3 regions of the Priestia sp. VA7 genome follow, and region 3 is predicted to be linked to each of the others. Evidence: riboswitches for the same ligand, from Rfam matches in the RefSeq annotation. Region 3 holds a riboswitch; each other region holds the start of a gene.
What was found. Region 3 has a riboswitch for S-adenosylmethionine ahead of AC0C45_RS22100 (phosphoadenylyl-sulfate reductase). Riboswitches for the same ligand answer to the same signal wherever they lie in the genome.

Region 1 (5,611 bases), on a different contig from region 3:
GTAGTCAGGATATCCAGGATCTGGAACCAGCACCGTATCTCCAGGATTTAACAAGCACTGCGGGATTTCAACAAGTCCACCCTTTCCGCCAAATAAAATAGCTACTTCTTTTTCAGGATCCACATCAACGCCATATTCTCGTTTATAAAAAGTCGCCACGGCCTCTTTTAAAAACTGGTGCCCCCGAAATGGAGAATATTTATGATGCATAGGATTAGCACTTGCTTTTTGCAGTGTTTCTACAATATGTGAAGGAGTAGGCTGATCAGGATTTCCCTGCCCTAAGTTAATAACGTCGTGCCCTTGGGCCATTACTTTTCCTACCTTGCCCACAAGTGATGCAAAAAATTGTTTTGGTAAACTTTTTAATAGTTCCGATTGCTCAAATTGTTTCATCATCGCACACCTTCTCAAAAAATTCTTGAAATTCTAGTCACAAATAATATATTGTAATACTCAACTTGTAAAGTCATTTTTTTCAACTACTAAAAAAGGACGGATGATAAAGTGAGTGTAAAAATTACGTGTTTGCAGCTTGATATTGCGTTTGGAAACCCAACTAAAAACCGAAAATATATCGAACAAAAGATGACGGAAGCCCTGAAAGAAAACCCTGATATCCTTGTGCTTCCTGAGCTATGGGATACAGCCTATGATTTGACGCGGCTAGACGAAATTGCAGATGATGAAGGGCAGCAAGCCAAGCAATTAATCTCTCAGTTTGCTAAAACGAACGAAGTAAATATTGTGGGAGGTTCGATCGCGAAAAAAACAGAGCAAGGCGTCACGAATACGATGTATATTTTTGACCGAAAAGGTCGTGAAGTATCACAATACAGTAAACTGCACTTATTTAAATTAATGGATGAACACCTGTATTTAGAAGCAGGAACAGCAAAAAACCTTTTTACACTTGAACAGTCACTGTGCGCAGGAGTTATTTGTTACGATATTCGTTTCCCAGAATGGATACGGGTTCATACTAGCAGCGGAGCAGAAGTCTTGTTTGTTGTCGCTCAGTGGCCGGCTCCAAGACTTGCCCACTGGAAAGCCCTGCTCATTAGCCGTGCAATCGAAAATCAATGCTATGTAATCGCATGTAATCGTGTAGGCCAAGATCCTAATAACACATTTGCCGGACATTCCTTAGTCATCGATCCGTGGGGAGAAATAATCGCTGAAGCTGGCGATAGCGAAGAACTTTTAAGTGCTGACGTTAACCTGGAACTTGTAAAAGAAATTCGTAAACAAATTCCCGTCTTTACAGATCGCCGTACAGAATTTTATTAATTATGTATTGACAGCCGTTTTTTTGCATGATACGATTTTCACCAGATATCATAAAATATTCAAACAAATCAAAATTGAATAAGTAATCGTACTCTTATCAAGAGTTGGCTGAGGGATTTGGCCCTGTGAAGCCCAGCAACCGACCGTCATTCCATCCTAAGATGGATCACACCCGTAAAACATGTTTTACAAAGGCACGGTGCTAATTCCAACAGAAAGTAATTTTTTCTGGCAGATAAGAGGTTTGAACACTACAATCAAGCCTCTTTCCAACGAAAGAGGCTTTTATATTTTCTAAAATTATAAAAGCCTCCATATATTCTTAAACCTATTAACTTAGTAAACAAATCAGTTTAATAAACTATGGAGGGATTCCGATGTCAATAACAAAAACAGAGAAGTATCACCCTTTAACAGAAATTTCAGCAATCAAACTTGTGAAAAAGCTAGGTCTTTTTGATGCCACAGAAGCACTGACTGCCCGTGAAATTGGTGACGGCAACTTAAATCTTGTCTTTCACATCATAAATGATCAAACGAATAAATCCATTATCGTCAAACAAGCGCTTCCCTATGCAAAAGTTGTAGGCGAAAGCTGGCCTCTATCCTTGAACCGTGCCACAATTGAAAGCAATGCGCTCAAGCAATTCGGTGCATTTACGCCAGAACTTGTGCCCGCTGTTTATTACCACGATGAAACGCTTGCTGTTACGGTCATGGAAGACCTGTCTCACTTAACGATTTCTCGCGCCGGACTTATTCAAGGTGAAAGTTATCCTCTGCTCTCACAGCATATCGGTTCTTTTTTAGGACATATTGCGTTCAAAACGTCTGATTTCGCCTTAAAACCTCAGGATAAAAAAGAAGAAGTTGTTAAGTACAGCAACCCCGACTTATGCAATATTACGGAAGATTTAGTTTTTACAGATCCTTTTTTTGATATTGATACAAATGAATTTGAAAAAGCGCTGCGTCCTGATGTAGAAGAATTGTGGAATGATGGTGATGTAAAGCTACAAGCAGCAAAATTAAAATATAAATTTTTAACAAATGCGCAAACGCTAATCCACGGTGATTTACATACAGGCAGCATCTTTGCTAGCAGTCAAGAAACGAAAGTGATTGATCCAGAGTTTGCTTTTTACGGTCCGTTTGGATTCGATTTAGGGCAATTTGTTGCGAATTTATTTTTAAATGCTCTTTCTCGAGAAACAAATCGCGAACCGTTATTTGCACACATTACGAACACATGGAACGTATTCAAAGATACCTTTACTGCGCTTTGGCATTCTGAAAACACTGAACCTTTCGCTAAAGATGAGCGCTTATTACATGAAATTTTAACGCAAACGTGGCAAGATGCTGTTGGATATGCAGGATGTGAAATCATTCGACGTACGATTGGCTTAGCTCACGTGGCGGACTTAGACGAAATTTCTTCAGAGGAAAGAAAAATTAACGCTAAACGTACTGCGTTAAAAATTGGACGCTATTTGCTTCTGCACCAACAAGACGTTTCACCAAATGAATTTGAACATTTACTTCGATAACGAATAATGTACACAATGAAAGGATCGGTATCAGCATGACAAATACACTATCACTTCCGCGCTCAGTGGAATGGAATGAATCATATATTACTTTATTAGATCAGCAGCAGCTTCCTGGCAACGTTGAATATATTAAGCTGCAAACCATTAAAGACGTATGGGATGCTATCACTACCTTGAAAGTACGCGGAGCCCCTGCAATTGGCATTACGGCGGCTTTTGGTCTTGCTCTTTCTGCGCTTAGCTATGACACAGATTCAGTCAAGGAATTTAACAAAAAGCTAGCTCTTGATCAACAGTATTTAGCTAGCTCACGCCCTACTGCCGTCAATTTATTTTGGGCATTGGAGCGCGTAGCGAAAAGCGCTGAATCCGCTTCGTCCGTTAATGAAGCTAAAACAAAAGTTGTTCATGAAGCTATTCAAATTCAAGTAGAAGATGAAGAAACGTGCTACCGAATTGGGGATTATGCTCTTTCTTTATTTAAAAAGAAGGATAAAATCATGACAATATGTAATGCTGGTTCAATTGCTACAGCTTATTATGGAACAGCCTTAGCACCTTTTCACTTGTCTAAGCAGCGTGATATTCCGCTTGAAGTATTTGCCTGTGAAACAAGACCCGTTCTTCAAGGTTCTCGCTTAACAGCCTGGGAACTTCAGCAGTCGGAAGTGGACGTGACGCTGATTACGGATAATATGGCCGCTCATACCATTAAAACAAAAGGAATTAATGGGATTATTGTAGGTGCTGACCGCATTGCAGCAAATGGCGATACGGCTAACAAAATTGGAACATATGGACTTGCTCTTTTAGCGAAAGCATTCGGTATTCCATTTTACGTAGCAGCGCCGCAGTCCACATTTGATTTATCTATTCAAGACGGCAGCAGCATCCCTATTGAAGAACGTTCACCTAAAGAAGTAACGCACATTGGAGATACACAAATTGCTCCAGACGGAATCTCTGTGTACAATCCAGCTTTTGATGTGACGCCAAGCGAACTGATTACGGCCATTATTACAGAGCATGGAATTATCCATTCCCCGTCTTTGGAATCCATTCAAAAAGTTTTGCTGCAATCTGCTCAATAAAAAAAGCCGCTGCTATGCGGCTTTTTTTGTTGAGCACTGGTTTCCACCTGCATTTGTAACACAATTGTAACAGTACTCTCTTCTTTTTCTACATATATTATAGGGGATTCTTTTTGAATAAGGGGGAGTAAATATGAGTTCAGAGCAAAAAACAGATAAAAACAAAGCGCTGAATCGTAAGCAGCACTATCAGCTATTCGATTTATCCAAAGATGAAGAACTAAATTCCCTCCCTTCTCCTCAGCAAATTGACGGTGTTTTTGTGCAGGGAGAAGGCTGGAAATTGGACGGTGAATAGTTATTTTAACTCCAGAGCGCCTTTTGCTACATTTCTTTCAAGCATTAATAGTTTCTCTTTTATATGAGTTTGGGAGCCTGCATAACCTGTTAAAGCTCCATTTTTTCCAATCACACGGTGACAAGGTAAAATAATAGGCAGTGGATTTCGACGATTCGCTTGTCCCACAGCCCTTACGGCTTTAGAGCGATTAACAGACTCCGCTACATCACTATAAGACCACGTTTGTCCATAAGGTATACCTTTAAGCGTTAGCCACACTTCTTTTTGGAAGTCTGTTCCTTTTATATCCAAAGGCAAATCAAATGTTAGCGTGCGCCCTTCAGCATAATCCTCCAGCTGTCGCTTCGCTTCTTTCACATGGTGATAATTCTCGTCATGGACAAGTTCTTTAAGCTGCTCATTATGATCATCGCTATCAAACCAAATATGTTGAACCCCTGTTTCCGAGGCTACAATATAAATTTTCAAATCAGAAAATAAATTCATTTCTCCGTAGTACATATTTTTTATCCTTTCTAATTAAGCTGGAAGAATAACATGAAAAGCTGTGCCTTCTCCTATTTTGCTTTCCACTTCAATTCGCCCTTTATGTTCTTCGATAATTTTATATGAGACCATCAAACCGAGTCCCGTTCCTTTTTCTTTTGTCGTATAAAATGGTTCTCCTAAGCGCTTGATGCGCTCTTCGGGCATTCCATCCCCTTGATCTCGAATGGAGACCGTCACGTAGTGCGGCTCTGTAGAGTAGACTTCAACAATAATTCTTCCTCCGTTTGACGTGACTTCAATTGCATTTTTAATGACATTTATTAGTACTTGCTTAATCTGGTTCGGCTCGCAGTACACCATTGGCAGCTGAGGAGACACACTTAGTTCAAACTGAATATTTTCTAAAAGCGCTTGAGCATTTAATAAATCAATCGTTTCTTTAACAACCGCAGCTAGATTTTTCTTTTCAAACTTTACGGCCTGTGGCTTAGCGAGTACGAGAAACTCTGTAATAATGGTTTCAATTCTTTTTAATTCAGATTTAATAATATCAAAATAAAGAGAGTGGTCTTCTTGAATGCTGCTTTCTAACAGCTGAACAAACCCTTTTAAAGCTGTCATCGGGTTGCGGATTTCATGCGCAATCCCAGCTGCTAACTGTCCGACTACTTGAAGCGTATCCGATTTTCGAATCTGCTCTTGCATTTGATTTCGTTCCGTTACGTCTCTTAAAAGCGTCATATATAGACCTGGTAAGATATCTTTTTTCGTGGAAAATTCGATATTTTTAACTTTTCCGTTCCCCGTAACGTACGTAATCTCTCCTTCAGCTTCCCCTTTTTGCTCAATCGTTTCTTTATGCTCAATGACCGCATCCAAATTCGCTG
Region 2 (5,611 bases), on a different contig from region 3:
GGAGATTTTTTTATTATTTAGCTAAAGCTTGAGTTTTTAATGCTTCCGCTTTGTCTGTGAACTCCCAAGGAAGCTCCACATCCGTACGACCAAAGTGGCCGTAAGCTGCTGTTTGCTTATAAATTGGGCGACGTAAATCAAGCATTTTAATGATGCCTGCTGGACGTAGGTCAAAGTTTTTGCGTACTACGTCTACTAGTACTTCTTCAGAAACTTTTCCTGTACCGAATGTATCAATTGAAATAGATACTGGTTGTGCAACACCAATCGCATATGCTAGTTGTACTTCACATTTATCAGCAAGATCAGCTGCTACAATGTTTTTCGCAACATAACGAGCTGCATAAGCTGCTGAACGGTCTACTTTTGTTGCGTCCTTACCAGAGAATGCACCGCCGCCATGACGAGCATATCCGCCGTAAGTATCAACGATAATTTTACGACCAGTTAAACCAGCATCTCCTTGAGGACCGCCGATTACGAAACGGCCTGTTGGGTTAATGAAATACTTTGTATTTTCATCAATTAACTCGTTTGGAACAACTGGATTAATAACATATTCTTTTAAGTTACGTTGAATTTGCTCTAACGTTACTTCTGGATGATGCTGAGTTGAAATAACAATTGTATCGATGCGAACAGGTTTGTTGTTTTCATCATATTCAACTGTTACTTGTGTTTTACCATCCGGGCGAAGGTAAGGAAGAATTTCTTCTTTACGTACTTCTGTTAGACGGCGAGCAAGTTTATGAGCTAATGAAATTGGAAGAGGCATTAATTCTTTTGTTTCGTTACATGCATAACCAAACATTAAGCCTTGGTCTCCAGCTCCGATTGCTTCGATTTCTTCATCTGACATTTGACCTTCACGTGCTTCTAACGCTTGGTCTACACCAGCAGCGATATCAGCTGACTGCTCGTCGATAGATGTTAATACTGCACAAGTTTCAGCATCAAATCCGTATTTTGCACGAGTATAGCCAATTCCTTTAATTGTTTCGCGAACTGTTTTAGGAATATCCACGTAAGTAGAAGTTGTAATTTCACCACTTACTAAAACTAAACCAGTTGTTACGCTTGTTTCACAAGCAACACGAGCATTTGGATCCTTTGCTAGGATAGCATCAAGAATTGAGTCAGAAATTTGGTCACAAATTTTATCGGGATGTCCCTCTGTAACAGATTCTGACGTGAACAGACGACGTTGTGTTGACATCAGTTTTCCTCCTTATAAATACGATACATTGTGATACGGTACTCATTCCCTTATTTTCATTACACGCTAAAAAATATAAAAAAACCTTTCCTTGTATCGAGGAAAGGTATCAAATTCTACATAAGCCTTTCACTCTTATCGATCAAGGTTGTGCCCTTGCATCAGGTTAGCACCTTATCGTCTACACAAAAAAATGACGATGGTTGCTGGGTTTCATAGGGCCTGTCCCTCCACCAGCTCGGGATAAGAGAGTATCCGTTCAAGGACATATAATACATGAAAAAGCGCTTCACTGTCAACAACATTCAAATGGAAATCATCTCTTTATGTTTGAATCTGTTTTAATGTAACATACTCAAATTCCGAAATAGTACACCTTATTAAGAATCATCACTAAGTTTAGTTAATAAGACAGATCAAAATGAGGCTTTCACTTAAAATAGCTTCACTTTTTTCTCTCCTAGCACATATACAGGTGTCCAAAATAGGTATAATGTACATTTTTTTATAATACACAAACATTTTTAGTTAAATAGTATAGAATAATTAAATAAATGTGTTATACTAATTATAAATTTCAAACATTAATGAATAAATAATAGCTAAAAAAGGAAGGTAGTGCACATGAGTACTGTTGATATGTCTATCGAATTAAATGGTTTGCTTCAATTAAAAACAACAAAACACCAATTATCTGTTCCACAACTTGTTGAAAAAATTCTAGCTCGACGCGAAGGAACGTTGACTTCTACAGGTGCTGTGTCAGTCGAAACCGGAAAATATACAGGTCGCTCTCCTTTAGATAAATTTATTGTAAGCGATGCTGTGTCTTCAAAAACGGTTGAATGGGGACCTGTCAATCAGCCAATTTCTGCTCAGCGATTCGATGCGCTATACAAAAAAGTCTTAAACCACTTAAAGAAGCAGGATGAACTTTTTGTTTTTAATGGATATGCTGGAGCTGATAAAAAGTATCAGTTACCAATTCAAGTAGTTAATGAATTTGCATGGCACAACCTATTCGCTCAGCAGTTATTCATTCGCCCTTCAGCCGAACAAAAAACAAATGATGATGTGAAGCCGTTTACAATTGTAGCAGCTCCAACGTTCAAAGCTGATCCTGAAACAGACGGGACGAATTCTGAAACCTTCATTATTCTTTCGTTAGAGCGACGCATTGTGCTAATTGGAGGAACTGAATACGCTGGTGAAATGAAAAAATCTATTTTCTCAGTGATGAACTTCTTGCTTCCTCAAAACAATATTCTATCCATGCACTGTTCTGCCAACGTAGGAGAAGAAGGTGACGTTGCATTATTCTTTGGTTTATCTGGAACGGGTAAAACAACGCTTTCTGCTGATGCAAACCGTCGTTTAATCGGAGATGATGAGCACGGTTGGTCAAGCTCTGGTGTATTTAATATTGAAGGAGGATGCTACGCGAAGTGCATTCAGCTTTCCGAAGAAAAAGAACCGCAAATTTTCAATGCAATTCGCTTCGGCGCCGTACTGGAAAATGTAGTGTTAAATCAAAATACGAAAGTAGCAGATTACAATGATAATAGTTTAACAGAGAATACTCGTGCCGCTTATTCAATTGACTCTATTGATAATACGGTATTGCCAAGCGTTGCTGGGCACCCTACAGCTATTGTCTTTTTAACTGCTGATGCTTTCGGCGTCTTGCCTCCAATCAGCAAGCTTACAAAAGAACAAGCGATGTACCATTTTCTGAGCGGATACACTAGTAAGTTAGCTGGAACAGAGCGCGGCGTAACATCGCCACAGGCTACTTTCTCTACATGCTTTGGTGAGCCTTTCTTACCTCTTGCTCCAACAACTTATGCAGAAATGCTAGGAAAGAAAATCGATGAACATAATGTAAATGTCTACCTTGTAAATACTGGATGGACCGGTGGTGAATACGGCATCGGCGAACGAATGAAGTTAAGTTACACTCGAGCTATGGTTCAAGCAGCCCTTGAAGGAGAACTAGCTAATACCGAAACAGTAACAGACGCTATTTTTGGTTTATCGATTCCAACTCATGTTCCGGGAGTTCCTGATGAAGTGCTTCAGCCTTCTAAAGCCTGGAACGATGCAACAGCTTATAATCAAAAAGCAACTGAGCTTGCTGCTAAATTCAAAGCTAATTTCAAGCGTTTTAATGATGTGGCATCTGATATTTCAACATTAGGCGGACCTAGGGTCTAATAAAAAACCGATCGTCTTAGAGACGATCGGTTTTTTAGTTAGTCGAATGTAATTTTGTCAGTTCATATGTGACAATGGTTTTTTCCTGCTCCATTTCTACCTTACGCACAACAGCAGTTCCAATACATTCTCCAGTTTTCGTTTTGTGAATGTTTAATGGAATATCTAACGGATACAAGCGATATCCTTTTTTCTCAATTTGAAAAATGTTATCCGTTACACGTTTTTCATTGCCTTTTGTTACAATCATTGTATTTAATTCTAGCGGCATCCCCATTTTTTCTCACTCCTCACTGTTATTCTACTTGTTTTCTCTATCGTAGCATATCTTTTATTGCGCTTTCATCCACTTCGTTAACTTCTTCACCGTTTCTCGGTTTTCTTTTGGTGGAAAAGCATGTGGAAAGTTTTCGAAGTACCAGCTGGTAACTTTTTTATTGGACTTCTTTAATTTAGATTCGAGCTGATAGGAATGATCAATCGATACGTTTTTATCTTCTAAACCATGAATAAGCAAGACCGGCGGCTTGACGAGATGAGCACGATGCAAAGGTGTCCTCCATTCATATCTTTCAGGATATTTAGAAGGAGTTCCTCCAATCACTCGCTTCATCATTCTTCTTAAATCTTCTCTTTCTTCATATGTCAGCACCATATCCGTGACGCCTCCCCATAACACAAGAGAGCGGCTGTCGTTTTTTTCAATGGCTGTGAGTAAAGCCATCACTCCCCCTCTTGAAAACCCAAAAATATGAATGCGGTCACGGTGGACGTTAGGGAGCTGTTTCAATAAATCGTAAGCAGCAAAAGCATCGTAACGATCATCTCCTGCAAAATCTTCGTTTCCTTCGCCTCCTTGATTTCCCCTATAGAACGGAGCCATCACAATAAAACCTTGAGAAGCAAATTGAATGAGTCGAGCAGGACGAACCGTTCCTACGTTCTTAATACCTCCTCTTAAGTATAAAAAGCCGTCATACATTCCTTTTTCTTTTGGCTCTGCGAGCATTCCTTTAATCTTAAGCCCTTGACATGCATATGTAATCACCCACAGCGCCACGCGAGGGTTTGATGATGGGAAACGCTGTTTATGAAGAATTGTTCCATCTTTCATTTTTTTCCTCCATTCTTTATATGACTGGTATATTTTTTCCCGCCACGGTGGACTTTCAATCATTGGCTAATACTTCTTTGATTTTCCACATAGTTATGTAGGCACTCACCTTCTTCTACTTTCTTACATACATTATCATAAAATATTTTATTCTTTTAAGGAGGTTTGCTTTATGAAACCAATCAAATGGCTCTTTTCTTTGCTTGCTATTATGATTTTACTCATCCCAATAATTAGCTGCGGCAAAACAACATCTGTACAGACGGTTCGTGTCGGCGAAGTAACTCGCTCTATCTTTTATGCTCCCCAGTACGTTGCTATTTCAAAAGGCTTTTTTGAAGAAGAAGGACTAAAGGTAGATTTAAAAACAACGTGGGGCGGAGATAAGACAATGACGTCACTTTTATCTGACGGCATCGACGTCGCCTTAGTCGGCTCGGAAACTTCAATCTACGTATATGCACAGGGGTCTAGTGATCCCGTCATCAACTTTGCACAACTAACCCAAACCGACGGAACATTTCTAGTATCGCGTAAAAAGGTCGATCAATTCTCATGGGATCAGCTTAAAGGCAAAACGTTTCTTGGTCAACGTAAAGGCGGCATGCCGCAAATGGTAGGGGAATATGTGTTGAAACAGCATAATATTGATCCTAAAAAAGATGTAAAACTCGTTCAAAACATTGATTTTGCTAATGTTGCGAATGCTTTTGCTTCTGGTACTGGAGATTATGTTCAATTATTTGAGCCAACGGCTAGTATTTTAGAGCAACAAGGAAAAGGACATATCGTTGCTTCCTTCGGAAAAGAATCAGGAACAGTTCCTTATACAACATTTATGGCCAAAGAAAGCTATTTAAAAGATAACCCTGAAGCAGCGGCTAAATTTACTCGAGCTATTTACAAAGCACAAAAATGGGTGAATACACATAGCACAGATGAAATTGCCGAAGTGGTTGCACCGTATTTCGAAGATACTCCTAAAGAAACGCTGAAAACTGTTATTGACCGCTATAAATCTCAAAAATCCTTTGCAACTAACCCTTTATTAGATCAAAAAGAGTGGG
Region 3 (5,611 bases):
TGAGTGCTTCATTTAATCAGTTTGCAGAACCCCAAGACGCAGACGCTTCATTTCCAGAAAAGTATATCAGCTTAGGAGAAGAGCTAATTAGAGAGGCAGAAGATGCGCTGCTTCAGTAATTGAAGGAACTATTCTTTTTTTAAACTCTCTACTTTTTTCACAAAAATATGTTCGTACATGACTTGACTAATCAACTCGTTTGTTTTAATCATTTCATTCACCCCCAAATTTTGTGCATTTTGAATATGCTTTTTTGTTAACAGTTCAACGATGCTGTAAATAGAAGGGTTCAATCCTTGCAGAGCGACTAACGTAACAATCGTATTCATGTCTGCATATTCTTCTGTCTTATGTTGATCGGCAGTAATCAGCACTTTTTTTGCGTACCGAGCGTTGGCAAGTTCTAATACTTCATAATGAGAGGGACTTCCTTTAATAAAATGAACGCGATCACAAATCATGGGATTTTTAGTCAGAGAGTCGTCGATAAGAACAATGTCTTCTTTATGAAATGCGTCGCGATAAGACTCTAACACGAGTTTGGCGCGCTCATTCCACCCAACAACGATAAAGTGATCTTTTCCATAAAATTTTAAATTCCCTTCCAAATAAGCGCTCTCAGCGGAAACAGCAATTTTAGAAAGCGTAACAAAATAAGTAGTAATAAATCCCGTTCCGATCAGGACTAAAATAATTGCAGCTAACCTTCCAATCGTAGTGGTCGGAGCAAAATCACCGTACCCTATAGTAGAAATTGTAATAATAACCCACCAAATTCCTTCAAACACATTCCCAAACGTTTGCGGCTCTAGGAAATGTATAAGCATGCCGAAAAGCAGAACAAGGCAGCCGATAATAAAAAGAAGCCGCACTAAAATAGAACGACGAAAAAGTCGAAATAATAGCCATTCCATCATAAAAAAACCTCCAGTGATTAGTCATAACCACAGTATGACCATTTTCTACTGAAGGTATAAGATATCTTTATCTTTTTACTTCGTAATATTCAATCCATTCTTTGTCTGGACCGTAGAAAAATAAGTATCTTGCTCCATTTGGCAAAGTTACAATGTTTTCTTCAACAAATGAAACGCCTGCTGATTTTAAACGCTCAAACTCCTCTTCAATTCCGTCTACTGCCAGGGCAAAATGATGAACTTTACCTTCGTTAGGTAAGCTTGAGTTATACCCTTGAATTAACTCTACGATTACATTGCCTTCTAAACCTAGAAAAGCTAGCTTCAAAGATGGATCGGTATGTGGTAGTGTTTCGATGAGCTCTAATCCCACTTTTTGCGTATAGAACTCAATAGATTCTTCTATATCCTTTACTTGAACGCCTACATGTTCAAATTTTAAAATTGTCATATGCATCACCCGTATCTATAGTATGTAAAAACTATGAAATATATTAAAGAGAAAGGATATAGAAGTCAAGATAGGGCTGCTTATCAGGAAAGGGCTCTTAAATCATATTTTTGCTGGAGTGAATAGGGTAGAGGCTTCCATCAAGAGCAAACGAAATTTTGCCTGTTTCTTCAGATACAACTAAAATTAATGCATCCGATTTTTCCGACATTCCAATGGCTGCACGGTGGCGTGTTCCCAATTTTTTGGTCGTTGAAATAATAGACGAGAGAGGTAAAACATTAGCAGCTGAGATAAGCTGATTATTTCTAATCAAGACGGCTCCGTCATGTAAGGGTGTCCCTGGATAGAACAGCGTCTCAACTAGCGTAGCGCTGACAGGAGCTTGAATAGGGATTCCTTTTTGAATAAGAGAGTCTACATTTTGTTCCCGTTCAATGACAATTAAAGCGCCGTGACGTTTCTCAGAAAGGTTATGAATAGCTAAGGACAGAGCAGCATATTCAAATGTATAAGGCGATAGATAATGACGCAAATAATAAGAGGCAGCCGTAGCTTGAACATCTTGAAATAACTTTCGCATCTCCTCAAAATCACATAGGATACAATGATCACTCGTGTCTAAATGTTTAATTAAATTAGAGGCTTCAGTTGAAATCTGCTGTAAATATGTTCGCACATTATTTTTAATTGTATCGTCTAATTGAAAGGGTTGTCTCTCCATCTTATATAGCTCCTATCTGTCAGTCAGTGTTATCTGTAATGTGTGCTAATGTGGGTGAATTATCCGTAAAGCTTATAAATCCCTTATTAATTTTATAGAGAGGTTTTGTGTTTTATTTAGCAAGAGAATATAAAAAGTTGGAGAAAAAAGAAAGCGTTTTATAAACTGATACGTTCACATTTGGGTTAAATTTACATATGTTGTTTTAAATAAAAGTATAGATATTTCTGTGAATTTAAAGTATAGTTTTCTTATCGGATATATGATTTTTAATGTTGACAAATATTCTAAATATGCTAAAATTTTTAAAAAATGCTTATCAAGAGTGGTGGAGGGATCTGGCCCGCTGAACCCCGGCAACCTGCTTAGCAAGGTGCTAATTCCAGCAAAGTGTGTATCATTTTGAAAGATAAGGTGAAAAATTATTGCCTACCCAGTCTTTCAATATGGAAGACTTTTTATTTTGATATAGCGCAAGCGATAATTTGAGGAGGGACACCAATGACTGTAACCCCCGACTTAAAACAAATCTTTGAGCATGTTGAAGCAAAGTAAGAATTAAATAGTTTCGCTGACTAGACACACTAGAGGCGGTTTTATCCAATTCTAGTGGGTAAAACCGTCTTTTTTTATTGGATAACGCGGATAACTAAGAATTGGAGTGAAGAAAATGGCAGACTTATATACGTACGAAAACTGGAGTGATACATTTCCAGAGTTCGACAGTGAAGATGAAACAAAAGGAGCCCTTTCAGCATTGCAGTGGGCGTATGATACCTACGGAGATTCAATTATTTACGCATCAAGCTTTGGTATCGAGGGGATCGTGTTAATTGATTTAATTTCAAAAGTGAAAAAAGATGCTGAAATCGTCTTTTTAGATACGGGCGTTCATTTTAAAGAAACATATGAAGTAATTGATGCAATTAAAGAACGCTTTCCTGATTTGCGTATTCGTATGAAAAAACCGGATTTAACGCTTGCAGAACAAGCTGAGAAACATGGAGATGAACTTTGGAAGAGTCAGCCTAACCTATGCTGTCAAATTCGAAAAATCATCCCGCTAAGGGAATCTCTTGCTCCTTATGATGCGTGGATTTCTGGTTTGAGACGCGAGCAGTCTGAATCTCGTGCCAACACGAATTATTTTAATAAAGATGAGAAATTCAAGAAAGTGAAAGTCTGCCCGTTAATTCATTGGTCCTGGAAAGAAGTTTGGCGCTATGTGTATAAGCATGATTTACCATATAACAAACTTCATGATCAAGGCTACCCAAGTATTGGCTGTGAGCCCTGTACCGCACCTGCCTACAATGTAGACGATTTACGTTCAGGAAGATGGGCAGGTACACAAAAAGTTGAATGCGGATTACACGAATCTTAAATACGAAAGAGCTGAATAAATGATGCTTTTATATGTTGCCTTTATCATTGCGCTTTTTTTTGCAATGAATATTGGAGCAAGTGGTGCAGCAGCAGCTATGGGCGTTTCATACGGCTCCGGTGCGATTAAAAAGAAAAGAGTAGCCCTGTTCATCTGTGCTATAGGTATTGTGCTCGGAGCCATTATCGGAGGCGGCGAGGTGGTAAAAACTATCAGTTCAGGTATCATACCTGAAAAATTGCTGTCAGTAGAATTAGTTATTATCATTCTGGCTGCTGCAACGCTGTCACTCTTTTTCGCGAATTTAATTGGTATTCCTCTATCAACAAGTGAAGTAACGGTTGGTTCAGTTGTTGGAGTAGGCGTAGCTTATCAATCTCTGTATGTGGAAAAACTTTTAGTTGTCATGTCTTTTTGGATTATTGTTCCGCTGGTTTCATTTGTCATTGCTTTTTTGATTGGAAAAGTGATAAAACGCAGAGCGCATAAAAAAGAAGCAGAGGGAAAGTGGAAAAGAGTTTTAACGATTTTAGTTATAGCGACGGGATTCTTTGAAGCCTTCTCAGCTGGAATGAATAACGTGGCAAATGCTGTCGGTCCTCTAGTAGGAGCTGGATTAATGGATGCCACAACGGGTGTCATAGCAGGAGGATTGGCAGTGGCGCTCGGAGCTCTTTTACTAGGAGGCCGAGTTATTGAAACAAACGGGAAAAAAATTACTCGCTATTCTGTAGGGGAAGGGTGCATTATCTCGGGTACTGGTGCTTCTCTTGTCACAGTCGCTTCACTGTTTGGTTTGCCAGTACCGCTTACACAGGTCACTACGTCTTCTATTATTGGAATAGGAGCAGCGAAAACGGGATTCACGAAAGAACAGCGCGAAGTGGTCATTCAAATGTTAAAGGTTTGGGTGGTATCCCCTGTATTTTCACTCGTAATCTCATATGTTCTTGTGAAATTAGTACTTGAAAGCGACTTATATTCATTTGTAGTGCTAGCTAGCGGATGTATTGCCACAGCAGGTGTTCTAAGCTTAGCTAGAGCGACTAGAAGAAAAAGAGCAAGCTTGCAGTCGGAAAAAGAAAAAATGACTGCGTGATTCAAGTGCTTTTTATTATATTGTGTTAATTATTTAAGGAGGATTTTACAAAATGACAACAATTCAAGCACACGGTGGAGAATTAATTAATTTATATCAACCAACATATGACTACACGTCACTAACAAAAGAAATCGAAGTAGATAACATGGCTCTAAGTGATTTAGAACTAATTGGAATTGGTGCTTACAGCCCAATTACAGGATTTTTAGGAGAAAAAGATTATCAATCAGTTGTTGAAAATATGCGTTTAGCAGATGGAACAGTATGGAGTATTCCTATCACTCTTCCTGTAACAGAAGAGCAAGCTAAAGAATTAAACATTGGCGACAAAGTAAAACTTGTTCAAAACGGCGTAACGTATGGTGTTTTAGAAGTTTCTGAAGTATATACGCCAAATAAAGAAAAAGAAGCGGAGAACGTGTACCGTACAGCAGAACTTGCTCATCCTGGCGTAAAAAAAATGATGGAACGCCCAAATGTATACGTAGCAGGTCCAATCGTACTTGTAGAGCGTACACCTAAAACGCGTTTTGAAAAGTATTACCTAGATCCAACTGAAACAAGAGCAGCATTTGAAGAACGCGGTTGGAAAACGGTTGTTGGATTCCAAACTCGTAACCCTGTTCACCGTGCGCACGAATATATTCAAAAAACGGCATTAGAAATTGTAGACGGCCTATTTTTAAATCCACTTGTAGGAGAAACAAAGTCAGATGATATCCCAGCAGATATCCGTATGGAAAGTTATGAAGTACTTTTAGAGAACTATTATCCTAGCGATCGTGTAGCTTTAGCAGTTTTCCCTGCTGCGATGCGCTATGCTGGACCTAGAGAAGCTATTTTCCATGCAATGGTTCGAAAAAACTTTGGATGCACACATTTCATTGTAGGCCGTGACCACGCTGGTGTGGGTGACTACTATGGAACATATGATGCACAAAAAATCTTCAGTAACTTTACAGCAGATGAATTAGGAATTACACCTTTATTCTTTGAACACAGCTTCTATTGCAAAAAGTGTGAAGCGATGGCA

Region 1: it holds a riboswitch for S-adenosylmethionine, as region 3 does, so the genes downstream of both, mtnK (S-methyl-5-thioribose kinase) here and AC0C45_RS22100 (phosphoadenylyl-sulfate reductase) in region 3, are expected to answer to the same signal.
Region 2: it holds a riboswitch for S-adenosylmethionine, as region 3 does, so the genes downstream of both, metK (methionine adenosyltransferase) here and AC0C45_RS22100 (phosphoadenylyl-sulfate reductase) in region 3, are expected to answer to the same signal.

The regions. Positions count from the first base shown of each region.
Region 1 is NZ_JBVQPN010000002.1:634,354-639,964, reverse strand. Features, by position in the region: gene AC0C45_RS09750 (pyridoxal phosphate-dependent aminotransferase) at 1-396, opposite strand, end outside; gene AC0C45_RS09745 (carbon-nitrogen family hydrolase) at 508-1,290, shown strand; SAM riboswitch class I at 1,382-1,532, shown strand; gene mtnK (S-methyl-5-thioribose kinase) at 1,668-2,840, shown strand; gene mtnA (S-methyl-5-thioribose-1-phosphate isomerase) at 2,876-3,934, shown strand; gene AC0C45_RS09730 (hypothetical protein) at 4,068-4,232, shown strand; gene AC0C45_RS09725 (methylated-DNA--[protein]-cysteine S-methyltransferase) at 4,233-4,736, opposite strand; gene AC0C45_RS09720 (PAS domain S-box protein) at 4,755-5,611, opposite strand, start outside.
Region 2 is NZ_JBVQPN010000001.1:36,524-42,134, reverse strand. Features, by position in the region: gene metK (methionine adenosyltransferase) at 14-1,216, opposite strand; SAM riboswitch class I at 1,349-1,466, opposite strand; gene pckA (phosphoenolpyruvate carboxykinase (ATP)) at 1,841-3,430, shown strand; gene AC0C45_RS00295 (DUF2584 domain-containing protein) at 3,465-3,707, opposite strand; gene AC0C45_RS00290 (alpha/beta hydrolase family protein) at 3,762-4,544, opposite strand; gene AC0C45_RS00285 (ABC transporter substrate-binding protein) at 4,717-5,611, shown strand, end outside.
Region 3 is NZ_JBVQPN010000005.1:6,326-11,936, reverse strand. Features, by position in the region: gene AC0C45_RS22120 (YugN-like family protein) at 1-119, shown strand, start outside; gene AC0C45_RS22115 (potassium channel family protein) at 129-917, opposite strand; gene AC0C45_RS22110 (VOC family protein) at 985-1,368, opposite strand; gene cdaS (sporulation-specific diadenylate cyclase CdaS) at 1,466-2,092, opposite strand; SAM riboswitch class I at 2,406-2,508, shown strand; gene AC0C45_RS22100 (phosphoadenylyl-sulfate reductase) at 2,763-3,476, shown strand; gene AC0C45_RS22095 (inorganic phosphate transporter) at 3,496-4,575, shown strand; gene sat (sulfate adenylyltransferase) at 4,628-5,611, shown strand, end outside.